3 regions of the Nesterenkonia halobia genome follow, and region 2 is predicted to be linked to each of the others. Evidence: predicted binding sites of a transcription regulator. Region 2 holds the regulator's gene; each other region holds the start of a gene.
The links. The regulator LexA, encoded in region 2, represses DNA repair genes until DNA is damaged. The targets are predictions, from matches to a motif close to TCGAACANNTGTTCGA.

Region 1: the regulator LexA is predicted to act here: its motif matches at 1,211-1,226, upstream of ABD652_RS06485 (DUF6504 family protein).
Region 3: the regulator LexA is predicted to act here: its motif matches at 2,066-2,081, upstream of uvrA (excinuclease ABC subunit UvrA).

Annotation. Positions count from the first base shown of each region.
Region 1 is NZ_BAAAYG010000004.1:195,594-198,864, reverse strand. It holds partial or broken gene ABD652_RS06490 (alpha-amylase) at 1-909, opposite strand, end outside; gene ABD652_RS06485 (DUF6504 family protein) at 1,353-1,802, shown strand; gene ABD652_RS06480 (DNA polymerase III subunit alpha) at 1,875-3,271, shown strand, end outside.
Region 2 is NZ_BAAAYG010000002.1:387,201-390,471, forward strand. It holds gene ABD652_RS02495 (ATP-dependent DNA helicase) at 1-879, shown strand, start outside; gene lexA (transcriptional repressor LexA) at 953-1,738, opposite strand; gene ABD652_RS02505 (LysM peptidoglycan-binding domain-containing protein) at 2,031-2,432, shown strand; gene ABD652_RS02510 (histidinol-phosphate transaminase) at 2,507-3,271, shown strand, end outside.
Region 3 is NZ_BAAAYG010000007.1:141,362-144,632, forward strand. It holds gene ABD652_RS09665 (DEAD/DEAH box helicase) at 1-540, opposite strand, end outside; gene ABD652_RS09670 (MBL fold metallo-hydrolase) at 537-1,205, opposite strand; gene ABD652_RS09675 (HAD hydrolase-like protein) at 1,233-2,003, opposite strand; gene uvrA (excinuclease ABC subunit UvrA) at 2,110-3,271, shown strand, end outside.

The DNA.
Region 1 (3,271 bases), on a different contig from region 2:
CAGGTCGGTGTACTCCTCGGGCTGGATCGGCTCGCCGGCGCCGCGGATGACCTCCTGGACGATGTCCTCGGCGGCGATGCCGTCGGTGCGCGAGAGAATGCCCTCCAGATCTGCGGCGGCGATGTGCTTGGCCGCGTCGATGCGGAAGCCGTCCACGCCCAGCGAGGAGAGGTCGTCCAGATAGTCGGCCAGGCGCGACTGGACGTAGTCGGCGCCGGTGTCCAGATCGGCCAGCCCGACCAGGTCGCATTCCTGGACCTCCCACCGGTCGGTGTAGTCCTGGACTTCGCAGCCGTGGTCGTGGAAGTCCGCGCGCGAGTACGTGCCCGGGTAGTCGTAGTGGGTGAATGCGCTGCCGGTCCAGCCGGTGCCCGACTCCTGACCGGCCATGTGATTGATGACGACGTCGGCGATCACCTCGACGCCGGCGTCGTGGCAGTTCTGTACCATCGCCGCGTAGTCGGCGCGGGTGCCCAGCCGGGATTCGAGCTGGTAGCTGACCGGCTGGTAGTGCACCCACCACTGGTCGCCGGTGATGTGCTCCTGCGGCGGGGAGGTCTGGACGGCGCCGTAGCCGGCGGGCCCGAGGGTCTGTTCGCAGGCGCGGGCCACCGAGTCCCAGGTCCACTGGAACAGGAAGGCGGTGGTGTCGCCGGCGGCGTCGTCGGTCGCCGACACCGCCGACTGCGCCTGGCCGGGCACGCGCTCAGTGTGATGCGCCGACTGCTCGGCGGCGCGCTCGTCGCCGAGGCCGGGCACCGAGGCCTCCGCAGAGCTGATCCCCGGGGCCGCCGGGGCCAGCAGCGCACCGGCGAGCCCCAGGGCGCCGAGCGCCGGGGCTCCCCGATTCAGGAAGCGTTTCCATAGCCGTGGTGTGCGACGTGTCGAGGGGCGAGTGGATGTCGTCATAGCGTTCTGCTCCTGCAGTCGTGCGGCCACTCCGGCCGGTAATCCGGGGGTCCGCGTCACCGCCGAGCGATCGGCGGCCGCGTCGAGGCGACGCCTGAGGACTGAATCTATCCGGAATGTGACACAGATCGCAAGAGTTCATCTGGAAACGCTTCCACTCACGCGCCTGCCGCTTCACCCCAGGGATGGCCCCGCGGCTCGTGCGGGAATGCCGCGTCTTTCCCGCACGAGCCGCGGGGCCATCGCTGGGGCCCGTCGGTCGAGGTTGTGTCAGAGGAGGTCTCTAGGCTCGCCGTTGTATTCGAAACTATGTTCGATCTACGATGGTGGAGCACGAGACGGCGTCCTCTTCCCCGACGCGTCGCGGCTCGTCTTCTTCCCATCGACGACGAACACCACCGCTGTGCGCCCTGCCCGGGCGCCGGAGCACGGGAGGAGAGCCTGTGAGCACCACGTCGACCACCCCCGCCCTTCCCGGCGTCGCCCGTCTGGTCCCGCCGAAGACGGCCCGGGACCTCTCCGTCGCCCGCCGTCGAGCCGCCGACAGGGCCGACCGGCCGGAGGCGACGCCGCCGGCGTCCGCACCCGGCCCGCTGACCGAGGCGCTGGAGGTCGAGTGCGACGACGACGGCGCGCCGTGCCGGCTGTCCTGGCGGGACCGTCGGCACGTGGTCGTCGCCGAGCCGGTGCGCTGGTTCGAACGCCGACGCTGGTGGGACGAGGAGTCCCGCGTCGAGCGCGGTCGCGGCGCCGGTGTCGTCGATCATGAGATCTGGCGGCTGCAGGTCCGGCTGGAGGCCGCCGCCGGGGCCGAGACCCGCACGCTGGATCTGAGCCGGCACGTCGGCTCGGGCCGGTGGCGTCTGCTGCGAGTCCACGATGCCGCGGCCTGATCGGCGGCGCGGGGGCGCCCTCCCGGTCGTCGGCGAGCGCGGCGGGGTGCTGCGCCGCGGAGAACTGCGCTGATGGAGAGCTTCGTGCATCTGGACGTGGCCACTGCGTTCAGCGCCCACTACGGCACCAGCTGGCCGCAGGACCTGGTGGATCTTGCCGCCGACGACGGCGCCGAGGCCGCCGCCTGCGTGGACCGCGACGGGCTCTACGGGGCGGTCAAGCATGTCGCCGCCTGCCGATCCCGCGGGATGGGTCCGATCCTGGGGACCAATCTGGCCGTGGTCGACGAGCGGGGCCTCTCCCGCGGACGCGTGGTGCTGCTGGCCGGTGGATCCGCGATCGGCTACGCCGCGCTCTGTCGTGCCGTCTCGGCGGCCCACGGCGCCGAGCTCGACACAGCTGCCGGCACACCTGCCGGCACAGCCGCCGCTGCGACCTCGCGGCTGGGGCTGCGCCGGCTGGTAGAGCTGGCGCGCGGCGACGGCGCCGTCCGCCCCGCCGCCGGCAGCAGCGCTGACGGCTCCCCCGCGCTGGTGGTGCTGCTCGGTCCCGAGTCCGACGTCGGCCGCGCCGCCGCGGAGCGCCGCTACGCCGAGGCACGCCGGCTGCTGCGCGGCTGGCGGGCGCTGCTGGGTCCGCAGGCGCTGCGGGTGGAGGTCGTCTCGCATCTGGCCCCGCCCGGCGAGGCGCTGTCCACCGCCCATGCCGCCCGGATGCTGGGGCTGGCCGAGGATGTCGGCGTGGTCGCCGTGCTGACCAACATGGTCCGCTTCGCCCATCCCGACGAGGCGACCACCGCCGACGTGCTCGACGCCGTCCGCGTGCTCTCCAGCCTGCAGAGCACCGAGTCGCTGCAGCCCACCGGCCAGGGATGGCTGAAGCCGGCGGCGCAGATGCACCGGATCGCCGTCGAGATCACCACCAGCAGCGCCACGGCGCGCACCGATGCCGCCCGGCTGCTGGAGGACACTCGGGCGCTGGCCGCGCGCTGCGTGCTCGACCCCGAGGAGCATCTGAGCTTCGGCCGGCCGAAGATCCCCGAGCACGCGGTCCTCGGTCTGGGCCGCGGCGGGGCCAGTGCGGATCCGATGCGCGAGCTCGCCCAGCGCTGCCGCGCCGGACTCGGCGAGCGGTTCCCGCAGCTGGCCGACGGCGGAGCCCGCCGCGGCTCTGCGGCCGCCGAGGCGGTGCACCGGCGTCTGGATCAGGAGCTCTCGGTCATCGAGGATCTGGGCTTCGCCGGCTACTTCCTGACCGTCGCCGAGGTCGTCGCGATGGTCGAGCGGATGGGGGTGCGGGTCTCGGCCCGCGGCTCCGGGGCGTCCTCGCTGGTCAACCATCTGCTGCGGATCAGCGCAGTGGATCCTATCGAGCATGACCTGGTCTTCGAGCGTTTCCTCTCGCGTCGGCGCTCGACGCTGCCGGACATCGACATCGACGTCGAGTCGGCCCGCCGCCACGAGGTCTA
Region 2 (3,271 bases):
CCGACGCTGCATGTGGCCCCGACGTCGGTCGCCGCGCGGATGCGCGAGGGCCTCTTCGGCGACCGCACGGCGGTGCTGACCTCGGCGACGCTGACCGTCGGCGGCAGCTTCGACCCGGTGGCCGGCGATCTGGGCCTCGGCGGCGAGGACTCGCCGGTCTGGGACGCCGTCGACGTCGGCAGTCCCTTCGACTACCCGACGCAGGGGATGCTGTACGTCGCCGAGCACCTGCCGGCGCCGTCGATGCGGACCGCCGAGCGCCAGCGCGACGAGCTCGCCGGCCTCATCGAGGCCTCCGGCGGGGCGACGCTGGCGCTGTTCTCCTCGCGCCGGGCGGCCGAGGAGGCCGCCGAGGACCTGCGCGAGCGGCTCGACGTGCCGATCCTCTGCCAGGGGGAGGCCACGATGTCGGCGCTGGTGCGTCAGTTCGCCGAGGATGAGGAGACCTGCCTCTTCGGGACGATGAGCCTGTGGCAGGGTGTCGACGTGCCCGGCCGCGCCTGTCGGCTGGTGGCCATCGATCGCATCCCGTTCCCGCGCCCGGACGATCCGCTGATGAGCGCCCGCACCCAGGAGGTCGCCCGCAGCGGCGGCAACGGCTTCATGCGGGTGGCCGCCACGCATGCGGCCACCCGGCTGGCGCAGGGAGCCGGTCGGCTGATCCGCAGCGCCGAGGATCGCGGCGTGCTGGCGATCCTCGACTCCCGGCTGGCCACCGCCCGCTACGGCGGGTTCCTGACCAAGTCCATGCCGGACTTCTGGCCCACCACCGACGGCGCCGTCGTCCGCGGCGCGCTGAGTCGTCTCGCGCAGGCCGCCGAGCGCCGGGACGGCCCTGCCGAGGAGACCGCCGAGACGGCGGAGGTCCCGGCGGGCTGAGACGCCGACGGGCTCCGCTCTGCGCCGCCGGCGTTCGGAACGGAGCCCGTCGTCGAGGGCAACGACCGGACGGTCAGAGGCTGCGCAGCACGGTCACGACCTTGCCCATGATGGTCGCCGCGTCGCCGAGGATGGGCTCATAGGCCCGGTTCTGCGGCAGCAGCCACTGGTGGCCGTCGCGCCGGCGCAGCGTCTTGACCGTGGCCTCGTCGTCCAGCAGGGCCGCGACGATGTCGCCGTTCTCGGCCTCGGACTGGTTCCGCACGACGACCCAGTCGTCCTCGAAGATGCCGGCCTCGATCATCGAATCGCCGCGGACCTGGAGCATGAACAGCTCGCCCTCGCCGGTCAGCTGACGGGGCAGCGGCATGACGTCCTCGACGTGCTGCTCGGCGAGGATCGGCCCGCCGGCGGCGATGTGGCCGACCACCGGGATGTCGGCGGTGCGTCCGTCGGCGTCGGCCCGGTAGGCGTCGAGCTCGACCACCGAGGAGTCCGGGACGCCTCCCGCGGGGGAGACGGGCCGCGCCTCGGCCGCGGCGTCGTCGGAGGCGTCGGCGGTCTCGGCGGAGACCGGCGTGCTCAGCAGCTCGCCGTCGGAGTTCCGCAGCACCTCCATGGCCCGGGGACGTCCGGGGACGCGCGAGAGGTAGCCCATCTGCTGCAGGCGGGCCAGCTGATGGGTGACCGAGGAGAGCGAGGCCAGCCCGCAGGCGTCGCCGATCTCACGCATCGACGGCGGGTAGCCGCGGTCGGCGAGCGAGCCCTGGATGATGTCGACGATGCTGCGCTGCCGCTCGGTCAGCCGCGGCGCGGTCTCCTCCTGGGGTCGCTGCGGGGCGACGTGGTCTTCCGGCATCTCTCCGCCTCTCCGGGGCTGGCCCGTCCTGCTCTCGTGCACTGAGGGTGTCGTGATCCGCCCGGCGTCGTGTCAGAGGTCGCTGGTGGACTCTGCGTCGTCGGACGATCGAACACGGCGTCCGAAGATCACTTCGAATATGGCCTCACACTACGGGATGGCCAGGGGTATCACCAGGATTTTCGAACGCATGTCTGGCCGGGCGTCGAATATGTGTGCTAGAACTAGAACACAGCTTCGAAGACCGGCCGGGCTTGCGCCCGTCGGACACGACGCAGAGGGGAGCACGACTATGGATCACGCGCACACCGTGCTGCGGACGGCCATATCCGCGACCGCACCGGTCGGCGCCGGGGCGACGGCCGCGAGGACCGGTCGCCTGCGGCTGACCCGCCGGGGCCGCCTGCTGCTGATCGGCCTGCCCGTGCTGACCGCCGCGGCCGCGCTGATGCTCGGCGCGGCGCTGATGGCGGGTGGGCTGGTCAACCAGGCCCAGGCGTCGACGGAGGCCCCCGTCGGGGTGGAGGCGCGCGAAGTGGTCGTCGCCCCGGGCGAGACGCTCTGGGACATCGCCTCGGAGATCGACTCCACCGAGGACACCGACGTGCTGATCCTGCGCATCGCCGAGCTCAATGACCTGGACGGCTCCACGCTGCAGCCCGGTCAGCGTCTCGACGTCCCCGTCGGCGGCTGACCCGTGCGGGCCGCGGAATGACCTCCGGCGTCTCGAACGCGCGCCGGCCGGACCTCGCTGAGTAGGATGGTGCGGTGACTTCCGAGGAGACCGCCGCACGAGCACGACGCCTGGACGAGCTGCCCCTGCGCGAGGAGCTGCGCGGACAGCATCCCTACGGTGCGCCGCAGCTGCAGGTGCCGGCCATGCTCAACGTCAACGAGACGACCTACGACATGCCCGCCGACGTGGTCGAGGCCATGACCGCAGCCGTGCGTGCCGCGGCCCTCGGGCTGAACCGCTACCCGGATCGCGAGTTCACCGCGCTCCGGGGCAAGCTCGCCGCCTTCCTGGACCACGGACTGACCGCCGAGCACATCTGGGCGGCCAACGGGTCCAACGAGGTCATGCAGCACATCCTGCAGGCCTTCGCCGGCCCCGGACGCTCGGTGATGGCGTTCCCGCCCACCTACTCGATGTACCCGCTCTACGCCCGCGGCACCAACAGCGAATACCTCGCCGGCACGCGCGACGCGGACTACCGCCAGACGCCCGAGGGCGTCGCCGCGCAGATCCGTGAGCACCGGCCCCACGTGGTGATCCTCTGCTCGCCGAACAACCCCACCGGCACCGCCCTGGGGCTCGACGTGGTCGAGGCCGCCCACGAGGCCGCGCTGGAGTCCGACACCATGGTCGTCGTCGACGAGGCCTACGGCGAGTTCCGCCAGGACGGGACCCCCTCGGCCCTCGAGCTGCTGCCGGGGCGGCCGCGGCTGATCGTCTCGCGGACGATGAGCAAGGCCTTCGCCCTCGCCGGGGGACGGCTGGGCTACCTCGCCGCCGCGCCGGAGGTCACCGAC
Region 3 (3,271 bases), on a different contig from region 2:
CGACATCAGCAGGAACTGCGCCTGCGGCAGCTCGATCAGCGGCACCTGCCACGCCCAGCCGCGCTGCGGCTCGGCGTAGAAGTGGAACTCGTCCATGATGACCGGCCCCACCTCGGCCTCGGCGCCGTCGCGCAGCGCCTCGTTCGCCAGGATCTCGGCCGTGCAGCAGATGATCGGCGCATGGGCGTTCACCGCCGAGTCTCCGGTGACCATGCCGACGTTCTCGGGGCCGAAGACCTCGACCAGCTCGAAGAACTTCTCCGAGACCAGCGCCTTGATCGGTGCCGTGTAGACGCTGCGCTCGCCGCGGGCCAGGGCGAGGAAGTGCGCGGCCGCGGCCACCAGCGACTTGCCCGAGCCGGTGGGCGTGGCCATGATGACGTGGCCGCCCGAGGCCAGCTCGAGGACGGCGTCCTCCTGGGCGGGATAGAGGGTGATGCCCTGGGCGGCGGTCCACTCCTGGAAGGCGGCGACGAGCTCGTCGGCGCCCGCGGACCCCGCGGCGGGCAGGTGCTGGCTCAGCGACGGTCGGGCGCTCACCAGCCGCGCTCCCGCCACTCGGCCAGGTGGGGACGCTCGGCGCCGATGGTGGTGGGCGCACCGTGGCCGGGGTGGACGATCGTGTCGTCGTCGAAGACGCCGAAGAGCCGCTCGACGACGTCGTCGAGCAGCGAGCCGAAGTCCTCCGCGGACTGGGTCTTCCCGACGCCTCCGGGGAAGAGCGAGTCGCCGGTGAAGACGTGCGTCGGGCCGTCCTCGACGGGGTAGACGAAGGCGACCGATCCGGGGGTGTGGCCGCGCAGGGCGATGACGTCGAGGCCGATGCCGTCGTACTGGACCAGCTGTCCGTGCTCGAGGCGGCGGTCGATCCGCACGTCCTCGGCCTCCTCGATCGCCGCGGCGTCCACCGCTCCGGCGGCGGTCTCGACGTCGGGGTCCGCGGCGATCGCGGGCAGCGCGCGGATGTGGTCCCAATGCCGATGCGTGGTCAGCACCGCCCGCAGCTGCGGGGCGCAGGGCGTGTCCTCGGCGGAGGCGGCGAGCATGCCGCGGACGGCCTCGGCGTCGGCGGCCGCATCGATCAGCACCTGGATCCCGGACTTCTTCGCGGTGAGCAGATACACGTTGTTGCTCATCTCGGACACGGCGAGACGGCGGACCGTGATCGCCGGGAGGTCGTGGATCAATGTGCTGTCGGAGGCCATGCGCGACAGTCTATGGTCTGCTGTCGGTCAGATGCCACGACGCCGACCGGCCTCGGCGGCCTCGGCGGCCTGGGCGGCCTCGGCGGTCTCGGTCGTCTCGGTCGCCTCCGGGCCCGCGCCGATCCGGCGCAGCGCCTCGCGCAGTCCGGCGACGTCGTCGACGATCCGCGCGGCGCCGGCCTCCTCCAGCTCGCCGTCGGGAGCGCTGCCCCAGCGCACGCCGAGGCAGGGCAGGTCGTTGCCGCGGGCGCCCTCGACGTCGAAGATCCGGTCGCCGACCATCGTCGTCCGCGGCGCTCCCGGGCCCAGTCCCAGGGCCTGCAGGGCCTCGCCGACGATCGCGGCCTTGCCCGGATGCGGGCGGGTCTCGTCCGGGTCCGAGCCGACGACGACGTCGAGCCGCTCGCGCAGCCCCTGCCGGGCGATCAGCCGCTCGGCCAGCGTCTGCGGCTTCGACGTCGCCACCGCCAGGGCGGTGCCGGCGGCGCGCAGCTCGTCGAGCAGCACGTCGAGGCCGGCGAAGACGGCGGCGTCCCCCAGGCCGCGGGCGCTGTAGTCGCGGCGGTAGTGGTCGATGACGGCGGCCAGATTCGTCTCGTCGACGCCGGGGACGGAGAGCAGGCTGGAGGCCAGCGGCGGGCCGACCATCGCGTCCAGGACCGGCTGGTCGGGGACGGCGACGTCGTGGGCCGCCAGCGCGGCGGCGATGCCCGAGGTGATCCCCGGCGCGGAGTCCACCAGCGTGCCGTCGAGGTCGAAGAGCACGGCGGCGGGGGCGGGGGAGAGCGGTCGGATCATGTCTCCATGATCGCATCGGCGCCCGCGGCCGCGTGCCGGGGGAGTGCGGCGCCGCATGCCGTTCGAACACTTGTTCGAGTCGGGTCGGGGGCTTACACTGGGCATCGTGTCTGAGCGAGTTGCCGAGAACGAGGCCGCAGTGATCGAGTCCGTCGACGAGCTCCGCGGCCGCGGAGCCCCCGAGCAGGCCGCCGTCGACGGCGCCGGCCGCGCCGAGGCCGACCGCATCGTCGTGCAGGGCGCCCGGGAGCACAACCTCCAGGACGTCGGCATCGAGCTGCCGCGCAACGCCTTCATCGTCTTCACCGGGCTCTCCGGCTCGGGGAAGTCCTCGCTGGCCTTCGACACCATCTTCGCCGAGGGGCAGCGCCGCTACGTCGAATCCCTCTCCGCCTATGCCCGCATGTTCCTGGGGCGGGTGGACAAGCCGGACGTCGACTTCATCGAGGGGCTGTCGCCGGCGGTGTCGATCGACCAGAAGTCGACCTCGCGCAACCCCCGCTCGACCGTCGGCACGGTGACCGAGATCCACGACTATCTCCGTCTGCTCTGGGCCCGCATCGGGGTGCCGCACTGTCCGGTGTGCGGCGAGCGGATCGAGCGCCAGACGCCGCAGCAGATCGTCGACCAGATCCTCGGGCTGCCCGAGCGCACCCGTTTCCAGGTCCTCGCGCCGGTGGTGCGGGCGCGCAAGGGGGAGTTCAAGGATCTCTTCCGCGACCTCGCCGGGCAGGGCTTCGCCCGCGCCGTCGTGGACGGCGAGCTCGTCCAGCTCAACGATCCGCCCACGCTGGAGAAGCAGTACACCCACCGCATCGACGTCGTCGTCGACCGGCTGGTCATCCGCGAAGGCATGGGGCAGCGGCTGACCGACTCCATCGAGACCGCGCTGCGCCTGGCGGAGGGCCGGGTCGTCGTCGACATGGTCGACCTCGCCGAGGACGGCACGCCGGAGAACCCCGACCGGGTGCCCGAGGAGCTCGCCGGGCCCAAGCTCCGGACGTTCTCGGAGAACCTCGCCTGCCCCAACGAGCACCCGCTGCCGATCGACGAGATCGAGCCGCGGTCGTTCTCCTTCAACTCGCCGTTCGGCGCCTGCCAGGCCTGCTCCGGGATCGGGTCGAAGCTGGAGGTCGACGAGGAGCTGGTCATCCCGGACGACACGCTGTCGCCGAACGAGGGGGCCATCGCCCCCTGGAACCGCGGGCGCGCCAGCGGGCAGTACCACCTGCGCATCGTGCAGGGGCTGGCCGACGAGCTGGACTTCT